One region of the Brevibacillus sp. Leaf182 genome, then DNA from elsewhere that is predicted to be linked to it. Evidence: predicted binding sites of a transcription regulator. Region 1 holds the regulator's gene; the other holds the start of a gene.

Region 1 (4,430 bases):
CACCGGAATAATAAAGACTGGCGATAGGCGCACGCCAATCCACGACGACAGAATCAAACGTATCGCTGCGTACAATTCCCCGTTTTCCTATGTAGACCTGATCCAGCTCGTAGATTTCATCCTTCAAGAAATCCACTCTGCCGAAATAAGGCTTCTCTCGCCCTTGATCTTCTAGGTAACGCAAATCCTTTGCCTTATTATAGTTAACGACCTGTTTCACATAGTCATCTGTTGCCTCGCGAATATCATTGCGAAGCTGCTCCATTTCTTCGTCGATCGCTGAAATGGTATCATCCAGCTTTTTTTGTTCCAATTCATAATCACGATGCTGTGTACTCACAATCATTCCCCCTCACATGTATCGTGTCATTGAACGTATTAGGACCATTGCCTAGCCAGCCATATTCCAACCGCACAAGAAAGTAGTCCGACTCCCAAACTGAGAAGTGCGTACAAAGTGCCACGCAACAAGTGGCCTTCTCCCCAAAAAGAGACCACTTCCAAGGAGAAGCTAGAGAACGTCGTAAATCCTCCCATGACCCCCGTTGCAAATAAAAGATAGAGTGTCGGAGATAACATGCCACGTTCTTTCCCTAGCACGAACAAGATGCCGATGATCAACGATCCACAAACATTGGCGATCCAGGTTCCCCACGGCCATCCCGGCTGGTTTGCGAGTAAAGACAATAGATAGCGCAAAAGAGAGCCAACTGCTCCTCCAACCGCCACAGCTATCCAGGCCATCGCTTTCCCTCCTTGGCTATCAAAGCTGTTATGTATGTCACAGAAAAAGACACCCTAGCGTCAAGCGAGGATGTCTGTCGTATCAGTAATTGTTATCTTACTGTTTTGGCTTATTTTCTTCAAGGTCTTCCACATAACGGATGGAATCCAAATTTGCTCTCAATGAAAGCTTAACGGCGTCAATGTACTTTTGGCGCAATGCTTTTTGTTCGAGCTTTTCCTCTTCGGTCAAACCTTCTTCGCGAGATTTTTTGACCAATTCGTTAATGCGTTTAATTTCTGCGTCAGATACCACTGCTGGTTCCTCCCACTCTGTAGTAGTGCCGCTTCATTATACCACATTCGAATGATCCCGCAAGACAGCCGAACACTTACGGAGTATCAGGAAGGATGAGAGTCTGACCTGGATAAATCCTGTTGCTCTCTAATCCGTTCGCATCTTTAATCTCTATTATATAGTCGCGAACATCCATATGCTGATCTGGATTGTATTGAACAGCTAATGACCATAGGCTATCTCCAGATTGTACGGTTACTTCTATACCTTGTGGCTCCTCTATTGGCGAAGAAGCAAACACTAGTTCGGTCAACAAATAAAAAAAGAGAGTAAATGTAATAAGAAACAAGAGAGCTTGTCCTCTCGTGATACCAAAACGAACACGGCGTTCTTCTTTTTTCTCGAAACGATTACGTACTGTCGATGAATTCATAATAATGGCCTCCTCACAAACATACGTTCTGATCACTTGTAACCTCATGATAAATGAGAACATATGTTCATGTCAACAAATAATCGAACTTATGTTTGTCGAACGCAAGCTCCCATGGTATAATATAGGAAAATATGTTCGAGAAATCAGGGGTGTCTTTCTATGTCAAAATTATCGAGTAGACAACAAGCCATCATCGAGTTCATACGAAAGGAAGTTCGTGATAAAGGATATCCGCCATCTGTACGTGAAATCGGAGAGGCTGTTGGACTAGCTTCCAGCTCAACAGTACATGGGCATTTGGCACGCTTGGAGAAAAAAGGCCTCATTCGTCGAGATCCAACCAAACCTCGCGCCATCGAATTGCTATCTGATGAAGATCGTTTTCAAGACAATTTCGAAGACTCTGTCGTCCGTGTGCCAGTAATCGGAAAAGTAACCGCTGGACAACCGATTACTGCCATTGAGGATGTGGAAGAATACTTCCCGCTTCCAGACAATATCGTGACTTCTGACAAGGTTTATATGCTGCGCGTCTCCGGGAACAGTATGATTGATGCCGGGATTCTCGATGGAGATTACGTAATCGTTCGCCAACAGCACGTAGCAAACAATGGTGACATCGTCGTAGCGATGACAGAAGAAGACGAAGCGACCGTCAAAAGATTTTTCAAAGAAAAGAACCACTTCCGTCTCCAACCGGAAAATGCCACGATGGAACCGATCATTCTGGAGCATGTCACCATTCTCGGTAAAGTCATTGGTGTTTATCGACTCATTCACTAATTTCCACGTAAAAAAGGACAGCCTCGGCTGTCCTTTTCGTTTTCTGTATATTATCTGGCGACAAAAAACCAGATGATCATCGTAACTTGCAAGATGACTTTTACGACTGCACTGCCCAAAAATCCGATTAATGAACCTACGCCCGCTTTCACTGCTCGCTCCATCGATTGCTTCTGCACCATTAATTCTACGAGAACGACGAATACGAACGGCAAAATCAGCATACCAAACGGTGGGAAAACGAAAATCCCAAGAATAATTCCGACCGCAGCAGCAATGGACGACCATTTGGACCCTCCGTACCTTTTCACGAAGTACATGTTCGTCAGTAAGTCAGCACCGTAAAGCAGAATACTGAGAACGACCATTCCCCACCAAAAGGATGCCGGCAATCCCGCTCCCGGATCTGCAATGAAAAAGTGATAGAGCAAAAAGCCCGCCCACAGTAATATCGTATCAGGTAAAACAGGTAAAAAAATTCCTGCAATGCTTAGCAAGAACAATAACACAACCACTACCCACAAAAATATTTCCATCTACTACACTCCCTTCATCTAGGTATACGAGTGATGACCGATTTCGTTGCGTACTTATTCACTTTTGTCTAAACTATTTCAAAAGAAAGTAGAATGGAGGTAGTCTCATGAGAAATTGGCATGATCTTTCTTACTTGGGTAGAGGAACGATGCGCCAAAAAGCGGCGTGGGAAGCGATACAACAGACCCACATCATGGAGGTACTATCCGAATTCCGTCCAGTGCTTGCCGGAACCATCCCATTAGACATAGACGTTATGCAAAGCGATTTGGATATTATTTGCGAGAGTCACGATCTGGAACAGTTTGAGCAAGCTGTTCGTACAGCTTTTGGCTGCTTACCCGAATTTGAAGTGACACACCTAGATGTAAAAAGTACTCCCACGTGCGTGATCTCGTTTTTCGTAGCTGACTTTTGGTTTGAATTGTTTGCTCAACCAGTAGCTGTCGAAAAGCAAAATGCCTATCGTCATATGGACATCGAAGCACGATTGTTAGACATAGGAGGCTTGGATGCGAACCAACATATCAGAGCTCTGAAGCAAACTGGCATCAAAACAGAGCCTGCATTTGCTCGATACTTTCATATTCCGGGTGATGATCCATACGAGGCTTTGTTGCAATTAGAGTCGTTAACCGAACAGGAATTACGACAAAGAGTTCAGGTCCTACGAAAGGATTCATCTTCAAACAATGAGCCGATCTCTACTTCTTAAATGCAGGAAGGATCATCATTTTTCGTGCTGCCCACTTTAGTGGATACCGGATACACCATCATCTCGCTGGAATCATAGGGGGTAAACAGCCACTGGAGCTGCAACCGATCATACTTCTCTCGATCAAGCCATAAGTCCTCGTCCTCTTTCTTTAAAATGACAGGCATCCGCTCATGTATATTTTCGATGAGCTCATTCGCCTTTGTCGTAACAATCGTGCAGGTATGTACTTTTTCTCCCTCTTGATTCATCCACGTATCATACAGGCCAGCAAAAGCAAATGGTTCCCCGGTTTTCATCATGATCCGTATCGGTTGCTTCCCTGTGAGGGCGTTCATCCACTCATAAAAGCTGTCAGCAGGAAGGATTTATCGTTTTCGGGCAAAAAGCTGTTTGAATGTGGGCTTTTCATTTAACGTCTCGCAACGCGCATTGATCATTTTGTAGCTGCTCTTCTCATCGGCAGCCCAGGACGGCACTAACCCCCATCTCAACTGACCCATACGTCGTTCGCCACGATCAGCAATAATCGCTGGAATGAACTGACCTGGTGCAATATTGTACCGTGGCTTTGCATCAAATGGAATGACTTCGATTTGGAATCGTTCCTTCCATTTCTCCAAGTTCGTTACGAGAGTAAAACGGCCGCACATGCTTTTCCCTTCACATCCTTCCATACTGGACGTCTCCTCATCCCTTCTATTTTACTGTTTCACCTGATGTGTCATTTCAAACCTTTTATGCGTGTGAAGTAAGTGGAAAACGAAAATGTTCTGTCTCCATTTTTAACGAGGGACGAACAAATAAGACATCATCCGTCGTTTTCATCAAAGAAGATTGGATTTTCTCATTCTCACTATCCGGCATAAAGTGAAAATGAATGATCGTTGTCTCAGCCGTTACCAAATGGGAAATGACCGCTTCTATATCAACTGGCT
Region 2 (4,430 bases), on a different contig from region 1:
AAAAGCCATCAGGTCGTCTGGACAATCAAGCCAAGCTACTGCTCCTGGTCAACGCTGTATTCATTGCCGCTGGCGCCCTTTCTGGCACGTTTGTAAACGTCTATTTGTGGAAAGTAAAAAGTCAATTTGCACCGATCGCTTGGTTTACTTTTTCCGCCCATCTCGCGGGTGCTCTGACCTTCTGGCTCGCTGGCTGGTACGTCAAGAATTTGAACAAAATGAATGTCTTGCGTTCCGGAATGGCGGTTTCTGCCCTTTTTTATTTGCTCGTTCTTCTGGCGGGTCCAAAGGCTGTCTCTTATGCCGTACCGCTTGGGCTCGTTCAGGGTATGGCGAGTGGATTTTTCTGGCTTTCCTTTAATGTGGTGTACTTCGAAATCACGAATGCCGATAACCGTGACCTTTTCAACAGTTGGGCAGGGTTGCTTGCTTCCATTGGCGGCATGCTCGCGCCCTGGATATCAGGGTTGCTCATTACACGGCTTCCGGGGAATAGCGGCTACTCCCTTATTTTCGGGATTTCTCTTGCGCTATTTGTCGTCGGCGTGTTCATTAGCTTTTTTCTGAAAAAACGCCAATCGGAAGGGACGTATGCCTGGAGCTTTTCCTTACGCTGTTTGCGGGATCAGCCCGAGTGGCGTTGGGCGGCAGGCGCTTTGGCTGGTCAAGGACTGCGTGAAGGCGTATTCGGCTTTGTGATCGGTCTACTCGTCTACATTTCCACGAAAAGCGAGATGACTCTCGGCAACTACTGGTTGATTACATCTGCCGTCGGACTGGTGAGCTACTTTCTGATCGCCAAATGGTTCACTCCTCGCTATCGCAAGTGGGGAATGCTTGCTGGTTCTGTCATCATGTGGGGGATTCTCTTCGTATTTTTTTGGCAGGTGAGCTTTACGACACTGATTATTTTCGGGATTGCCGTGTCCATCGCTTATCCGCTGTTTTCAGTGCCCATGCTCTCCACGATTTTTGATCTGATTGGCACAAACGAAGAGAGCGCACGCAATCGGGTCGAATATGTCGTGCTCCGAGAGTTCGCTCTGGACGTTGGTCGGTTGGTGGGGATTCTGATCTTCCTGCTAGTAACGTCTTTAAGCGTCTCTCCCCTTACGCTGAACTGGTTGATTCTGTGTATCGGAATCGGCCCACTCATCGCGTGGGTGTGCATGACCAAGCTATTTCGTCACGTCCCTGCTGCTAAAAAAGCAGACAACTGAACGAAGCGTGCACCCATGACAAAACAAAACCCGCTTCGGCTGACTTGCCTAGCGGGTTTTAACAACAAAAAACCTTTCCCACTTGGAGGCTAGCTCCCACGGGAAAGGTTGCGTTGGTTTTTCGATTATGATTGGGCTACTTTTTCTTTCGTTTTCGTTACGATGTGGTGACCGAGCGGCAAGCCGCGCTGCTCCAGCTCATCAGCTGTCACAATATGGAGCGTCTCACTTTTACACGGCATGGGCATCAATCCGCCCAATGGACTCATCACTCTTCCGATCGTGTCTGTCTCAATGAGCACGTACAGGCCTTTTTCCTCCAATTGTTGCATGAATTCTCCCCAACGCTTGGAAGTAATTTGATCGGCGTGCTTGGTGAATATGACACCCATTTCTTGTGCTAGCATGTAAAATCTCCTTTGTTCTATCCGTCAAATATATGCTTCAAAAGATAATCTAACAATACAGGGAAACCTCCCTTCTGGCAAAATCCGTGTAAGCCAAAAAAACACGAAAAACGGTTGTTTTTGACCGCTTTTCGTTTCAGGAATCTCACATCTTCCTCGCACACACCGTTTCAACGCGGCACGCTGTTTTTTGCCGCTTGCTTTTGAAAAAGAGACCTATTTTTGTCTATTTACTGTGTATCCTTGTGTACTCCCCATCATGTACCTACTTTTCCTTTATTCGAAAAATTCGTTGCCAGCTTCACATGCAGCAGTCGGGCAAAAGGAGCCCAGTGGTCCTTAGAGCCTGCCCGAAGCTTGAGGCGTCGCGCTACTTGGTCAATATGGATGACCTGGGGGCATTTTTTGCATTCCAATTATTCTCATTGCATCACGAACATACATTCGGTATATAATAAGAATATACGTTCGCCTCCATAGCGTGTATGGACTTTGTAGTACATCTACGAATCACCAACTTTACAGGAGTGAAATGCCGTGCCTCAAGAGCGAACCATTATGTTAGTTGACGGACAATCATTCTATGCTTCGATTGAAAAAGCTGCCCGGCCAGACTTGAAAGATAAGCCAGTCGCTGTAGCTGATCCCTCTAGAAGATCTGGTATCATTCTGGCTGCTTGCCCCGTCGCCAAATCACGCGGTGTAACAACGGCCGAAAGAGTCGGCGAGGCGCTTGCGAAATGTTCCGATTTGGTCGTAATACGCCCCCGAATGCAAACATATATCACCGTATCCCTGCTTCTTACCGAGATCTTCGAGTCATTTACGGACCAGGTCGAACCTTATTCCATCGATGAACAGTTTCTTGATGTTACAGGTTCTATCAGTTATTTCGGGGCTCCAGAAGAGATTGCTCACCAGATCCAGACACACGTTCTGTTATCAACAGGAGTTTGGACGCGGTGCGGAATTGGACCAACGAAAGTGTTAGCGAAAATGGCTACTGATAATTTTGCTAAAAAAATGCCCGAAGGTATCTTTAAACTTGGTTTCGACAATTTAGAATCTGTATTATGGCCGTTACCGGTACATCAAATGTTTATGGTTGCCTCTCGAATGGCTCGTCATTTTACACGTATGGGTCTTTACACGATTGGCGACATTGCGCGTCTGGAACTGGGTGATTTTAAAAAGCGTATGCGAAAAGAGATGGGCAAGCAAAGTGATATACAGGCGGAATATTATTGGCAAACAGCACGTGGAATAGACCCTAGCCCTGTCGTGGCAAGTATTCGTAATAAATTAAAATCGGTTAGTCACGGCAAGGCGCTCAGAAGCAGCCTTTATCGGAGGATTGAAGATATTGAGGTTATACTGCTGGAATTGGTGGTGGAGGTCTGTCGTCGCAGCAGGAGACTGGGTTACATCGGGCGAGTTGTGTCCGTCGGAGCAACGGAAACAGATGGTCAACATTCGATATTGTCTTTTAATAGACAGGTAACACTTCCACAACCTACATCCCTTTCACATGAAGTCGCATCAGCAGCTCTCGGACTTTTCCATAAAAATTGGAGCGGTATGCCCGTTAACCACCTATCTGTTGCATTGACTGAGTTGACAGACGATAACGTCATTCAGCTTACTTTTTTCGACGACCGGATCAAAGCCTACAGCCTGGAGAGAGCGACTGATAAAATTAAGGATAGATACGGCAGCGCCGCTATTATGAGGGCATCGTCATTATTACAGTCCGGAGTAGCCCGCGAGAGGGCAGAACAGATTGGAGGCCATTACAAATGAGCAAACTGGACGGTAATGAACGGTGGAAGTCCAAAATGCTGCTTACTGAGCATCAAGAACAATACGAAAATCGTCACGACGCAAAGAACTCCCGTAAACGACCTACAGAAGATGAGTTCAAAATGATCCGAGACTGCATCTTGCTTCCTCACATGTTAAGCATGGTGCAAAAGAGCATCGAAGACATAGAGAACCATTCCAACCTTCTCAAGCAGCTTTATTTGACAGCAGGCCGAGCACTAATGAGCCAAATAAGTGCAGATTTGTACAGTCTGCGCCGCGAATTGTCGAAGCGTAATATTAAAATAATGAGTGATGAACAAGCAGATATGGTAATGTATCACCGTTTTATTTGTAGAGGATACGAGGATCGCTTTGGAATGGTCCGAGATGTTATGCGTTCGGAAATCAGTATTCGCCTGTCAATGTATATCAAAGAATTAGTTGGTCGAATGGGTGCAAACGACTATTAAACCTTGCATATCCGAATTTACCGTCATATAAGTTGGCGATTTTGTTGTTGTTCCCATTATCATGGTTTTCTTCGTTTTTATCGGAGTGGATTGGGACATCAATGTAACGGCTTTACGTAGTGCTAGAGCGGTCTACCGGAAGCGGACGGTCTTGCCCATTCCCTTGATAAATTTAACAGAAAAAAGCCGACAACTCGGGCCGGCTTAAATGGTTCAAATTAGCTCTGGTCGGCCGGATGACAGCTGCCCCCCAGAAAGTAACAGGCTCACGCAATCTGAGCAGATGACCAGCCGACAGGTATTGCAGGATCGTCATCTTCTTTCAGGGACATGTGGACAAATACTTCTAAGGTGTTGCAGTTGTTTCCAGGCATCCGCATAGGCTTTGTATAGCTGTGCTGCCTCCTCCGTTCTACCAGCCTTATTAGCCTCGAGATACTTGTTATATAATTCCTTCATTTGCCTGTCGACTTCCGCTACTTTGTCGCAGCCAGTACCAGGGGTCACCAGACCAGGATCGGGGGATGGGG

Evidence for each region. Region 1 encodes LexA, which represses DNA repair genes until DNA is damaged. Its sites were predicted from a motif close to CGAACATATGTTCG; they were not measured.
Region 2: ASG16_RS22535 (DNA polymerase IV) is a predicted target of LexA. The motif match lies at 2,061-2,074, and genes of this name have one in related genera.

What each region holds. Positions count from the first base shown of each region.
Region 1 covers NZ_LMPN02000037.1:580,559-584,988, forward strand. The annotation lists gene ASG16_RS29580 (HelD family protein) at 1-340, opposite strand, end outside; gene crcB (fluoride efflux transporter CrcB) at 379-744, opposite strand; gene ASG16_RS29590 (DUF896 domain-containing protein) at 842-1,039, opposite strand; gene yneA (cell division suppressor protein YneA) at 1,116-1,454, opposite strand; gene lexA (transcriptional repressor LexA) at 1,617-2,240, shown strand; gene ASG16_RS29605 (DUF456 domain-containing protein) at 2,291-2,776, opposite strand; gene ASG16_RS29610 (DUF4269 domain-containing protein) at 2,884-3,492, shown strand; partial or broken gene ASG16_RS29615 (SOS response-associated peptidase) at 3,489-4,145, opposite strand; gene ASG16_RS29620 (GNAT family N-acetyltransferase) at 4,231-4,430, opposite strand, start outside.
Region 2 covers NZ_LMPN02000031.1:217,391-221,820, reverse strand. The annotation lists gene ASG16_RS22545 (MFS transporter) at 1-1,220, shown strand, start outside; gene ASG16_RS22540 (hypothetical protein) at 1,346-1,627, opposite strand; gene ASG16_RS22535 (DNA polymerase IV) at 2,165-3,427, shown strand; gene ASG16_RS22530 (YhjD family protein) at 3,424-3,900, shown strand.